Regions from separate parts of the Streptomyces sp. NBC_00045 genome, predicted to be linked through region 2. Evidence: riboswitches for the same ligand, from Rfam matches in the RefSeq annotation. Region 2 holds a riboswitch; the other holds the start of a gene.
The links. A riboswitch is a leader RNA that binds a small molecule or an ion and turns the genes downstream of it on or off. The one in region 2 is predicted to bind thiamine pyrophosphate.

Region 1: another riboswitch for thiamine pyrophosphate. It lies ahead of thiO (glycine oxidase ThiO); the one in region 2 lies ahead of thiC (phosphomethylpyrimidine synthase ThiC).

What each region holds. Positions count from the first base shown of each region.
Region 1 covers NZ_CP108271.1:2,426,273-2,428,467, reverse strand. Annotated here, with positions in the region: gene thiO (glycine oxidase ThiO) at 1-872, opposite strand, end outside; TPP riboswitch at 870-982, opposite strand; gene OHA65_RS11445 (FAD-dependent oxidoreductase) at 1,076-2,195, shown strand, end outside.
Region 2 covers NZ_CP108271.1:4,069,881-4,072,075, forward strand. Annotated here, with positions in the region: gene thiC (phosphomethylpyrimidine synthase ThiC) at 1-1,003, opposite strand, end outside; TPP riboswitch at 998-1,143, opposite strand; gene OHA65_RS19025 (YibE/F family protein) at 1,216-2,195, shown strand, end outside.

The DNA of each region.
Region 1 (2,195 bases), 1.6 Mb from region 2:
CCGAGTTCCTCGCTGGTGGCTCCGATGACGAGCTCGCCGTTCTCGCGCGGCACCAGGTACACGTGGCTGCCGCGGACGACCGCCCGCACCGTCCGGGAGAGGAACGGGGCGTACGGCGCCGGTACCGCGAGCCGCAGCACCTGGCCCTTCACCGGCCGTACGGGGGGCAGCACCTGCGGCGGTACGCCGGCGAGGCGGCCGCTGAGCGAGCCTGCGGCCAGGACCAGCTGGTCCGCGCGCAGCTCCGTACCGTCGTCGAGCAGTGCGCCGACGGCCCGGTCGGCGGTGGTGAGCAGCCGCTCCGCGCCCGCCCGGCGGATCTCCACGCCGGCGCCCTCGCAGGCGGTCAGCAGCGCGGCCGCCAGCCGGCGCGGATCGACCTGGTGGTCGCCGTCCACGCGCAGGCCGCCGCGTACGCCCGGGGCCAGCATCGGCTCCAGGCGGCGGCACTCGCGGCCGGTGAGCCACTCTGACTCCAGGCCGCAGCGGCGCTGGAGGGCGTGCAGTTCGCGCAGGTGGAGCCGGTCGTCGGCGTCGAGGGCGACGGCGAGCGTGCCACAGGCGCGGTAGCCGATGTCCATCCCGCCGGACGCCTCGGCAAGCTCTGCGGCGAACTCCGGGTAGCGGGCGGCGGAGGCGAGGTTGAGGCCCAGCAGGGTCTCCTCGCCGTAGTGCAGTTCGGTGACGGCTGCGAGCATGCCAGCCGCGACCTGCGCGGCGCCGCCGCCGGGCGCCGGGTCGGCGAGCACGGTCCGCAGCCCGCTCCGGGCCGCCCGCCAGGCGGTGACCAGGCCGATGATCCCGCCCCCGATGACGAGGACGTCGGATCCCGCGGCGGATCCCGCGGCGGTTCCCTTCCGAGATGAGTGCATGGGCGTCCAGCCCCTCCCTTCGCCGGCATGACCCGGATCAGGTTCGTACGGTCGGAGGCCGCTCAGCCTCCCTCTCAGCCCGGTGCGCCCGGACTCCCGCGATAGGTACGACCGCCAGCCTAACCCCGGCGACGGGGCCGGGTAAGGCTGCCTCCCCGGGTCCACTGTTACTGACTGTGCGTCAGATCGCTAGGCTGGGCGGTGTGAGCGAGCAGACGGAACAGACTCAGAGCGGTGTCGTCATCGTCGGCGCCGGAATGGCCGGGGTGCAGACCGCGGTCGCCCTTCGGGAGCAGGGCTGGAGCGGCCCCGTGACCCTGCTGGGAGCCGAGCCCCACCAACCCTACGACCGGCCCCCGCTGTCCAAGGCGGTACTGCTCGGCAAGGCCGAGGACTCCGCCTTCGACGTGGACTTCGAGGGGCTCGGGATCGAGCTCCGGCTCGGTGTGGAGGTCACCGGGCTGCGGGCCGCCGAGCGCGAGCTGGACACCGAGGCGGGGCCGGTCCCGTACGGGGTGCTCGTCCTGGCGACCGGCGCCGAACCGCTGACCCTGCCCGGGTCCGAGGGCGTCCAGGGCGTGCACCTGTTGCGCACCCTGGACGACGCGGCCCGGCTGCGCCCGGTGCTGGCCGCGGCGCCGGCGACCGTGGTGGTCGGGGCCGGCTGGATCGGCGCCGAGTTCGCCACCGCCGCGCGCGAGGCGGGCTGTGCGGTGACCGTGGTCGAGGCGGCGGACCGGGTGCTGGCCGGGGCGCTGCCGGCGGAGGTCGCGGCACCCATGACCCGCTGGTACGAGGAGGCGGGGGCCGCCCTGCTGACCGGCGCCAAGGTGGCCTCGGTGGAGTCCGGGCGGGTCCTGCTCGCGGACGGGCGGGAGCTGCCGGCGGGCGCGGTGGTCGTGGGCATCGGCGCCCGGCCCGCCACCCGGTGGCTGGAGGGCTCGGGGATCGAGCTCGGGCCGGACGGCTCGGTCACGGCGGACGCCTACCTGCAGACCTCCCTGCCCGGGGTGTACGCGGTCGGCGACTGCGCGTCGTTCCCCTCGGCGCGCTACGGGGCGCGGCTGCTGGTGCACCACTGGGACAACGCCCTGCAGGGGCCGCGCGTGGTCGCGGCGAACATCCTGGCGGGGGCTCCGGCCCAGGTCTACGACCCGGTGCCGTACTTCTGGTCGGAGCAGTTCGGGCGCTTCGTGCAGTATGCGGGGCACCACGCGGGAGCGGACGAGCTGATGTGGCGCGGGGACCCCGCCGAGGCGACCTGGTCGGTGTGCTGGCTGCGGGCCGGAGCGCTGGTCGCGGTCCTGGCGGTGGGCCGGCCGC
Region 2 (2,195 bases):
TGTAGAGGAAGTTCTCCTTGTGGTGCGCGAGGCACCAGGCGGCCATGATCGAGCCACCGCGCGAGACGATGCCGGTCTTGCGGCGGGCGGTCAGCGGGACGTAAGGCAGCAGCACGCCGGCGTGGACCGTCATGTAGTCGACGCCCTGCTCGGCCTGCTCGATGACCGTGTCCTTGTAGATCTCCCAGGTCAGGTCCTCGGCGCGGCCGTCGACCTTCTCCAGCGCCTGGTAGAGCGGCACGGTGCCGATCGGTACGGGAGAGTTGCGCAGCACCCACTCGCGGGTGGTGTGGATGTTGCGGCCCGTCGAGAGGTCCATGACCGTGTCGGCGCCCCACTTGGTCGCCCAGGTCATCTTGTCGACCTCCTCCTCGATGGAAGAGGTGACAGCGGAGTTGCCGATGTTGGCGTTGACCTTGACCAGGAACCGCTTGCCGATGATCATCGGCTCGATCTCCGGGTGGTTCACGTTGGCGGGAAGAACCGCGCGACCTGCGGCGATCTCCTCGCGGACGACCTCGGGGGAGACGTTCTCGCGGATCGCGACGTACTCCATCTCCGGGGTGATCTCACCACGGCGGGCGTACGCGAGCTGAGTGACCGCTGCGCCGCCGCGGCCGCGGCGGGGCTGGCGGGGGCGGCCCGGGAAGACCGCGTCGAGGTTCTTGAGGCCACCGCGCGGCGAGGTGTGCTTGATGCCGTCGTCCTCGGGACGCACGGGGCGGCCCGCGTACTCCTCGGTGTCGCCTCGGCCGATGATCCAGTTCTCGCGCAGCGGCGCCAGTCCGCGCCGCACATCGGTCTCGATCTGGGGGTCGGTGTACGGCCCGGACGTGTCGTAGAGCGTCACGTCCTTGCCGTTGGTGAGGTGGACCTGGCGGACCGGCACCCGGATGTCGGGGCGGGAACCCGCCACGTAGCCCTTGTGCCAGCCCGGCTGGCGCTCGGTCTGGCCGTCGGCGTCCTGGCTGACGGCAGGCGTGCGTGCGTCCTGAATGGTCATGAGACCTGATCTCCCTACGCCGGCATTACCCGGTAACAGGTTCGGCGGTCGACGCAGCCTCTTCCCGTACGCATGTGTGCTGCGCGTACGGTGATCAGCGCCCTCTCAGCCCGGTGCTCCGAGCTCCCGCGTTGTGCAAAGGTGACCCCACGCTAGCGTCACTTGTGGCGTGCTGAACAGTGGGCCCCCTCAACTCTTGCGATGATCGGCTGGTGACGTCATCGCCGCAGCCCCCCACCGCACCCACTCAGCCCACGGGTCACTCCGGCCACGCAGACGCGGGCCACGGGCATGACCAAGGGCATGACCACGGTCCCGCCCAAGCGCATTCCCACGGGCATTCCCATGGCCACGGGCCGGCGGCTCCGGTCTCGAAGCACCTGCGCAAGGTCATCGCAGCGGTACTGATCCCCTTCGCCGCCGCCGTCTTCGTCGGCCTGGTGGTGCTGTGGCCGGGCGGTGCCCCCGCCCACGAGCGCTCCGGAGTGGGCTTCGACCGGCAGACCCAACAGGGCCGGGTGGTCGCGCTCGAACAGGTCGACTGCAAATCGGTGAACGCCTCGCAGGTTCCGGCCACGAGCAACCCCACCACCCCGGAGGGCCGCGAGGCCCGGGCAGCGCAGACCGGCGAGTGCAAGAAGGCCACCGTCGAGGTCGGCACCGGACCCGACAAGGGCCGCACCTTCTTCGAGATCGTCCAACCCGGCGCGCCGCGGCAGTTGGAGGACGGCCAGGAGGTGGTCGTCGCGTACGCGCCGGACGCGCCCCGCGATCTCCAGTACTCCGTGGTCGACGTGAACCGCAAACTGCCCCTGGCGGTGCTGGCCGGCATCTTCGCGGTGGCGGTGGTCGTCGTCGGCCGGATGCGGGGCCTGTTCGCGCTGATCGCGCTGGCCGTCAGCTTCGGCGTGCTGACCCTCTTCATCCTCCCGGCGATCCTGCAGGGCTCCAACCCGCTGGTCGTCGCGGTCATCGGCGCCAGCGCCATCATGCTCATCGCGCTCTACATGTGCCACGGCCTGAGCGCCCGCACGTCCGTCGCCGTCCTGGGGACCCTCGTCTCGCTGCTGCTGATCGGACTGCTGGGAACGGTGTTCGTCGACTGGGCGTTCCTCAGCGGCAACACCGACGACAACACCGGTCTGATCCACGGGCTGTACCCGGACATCGACATGAGCGGTCTGCTGCTTGC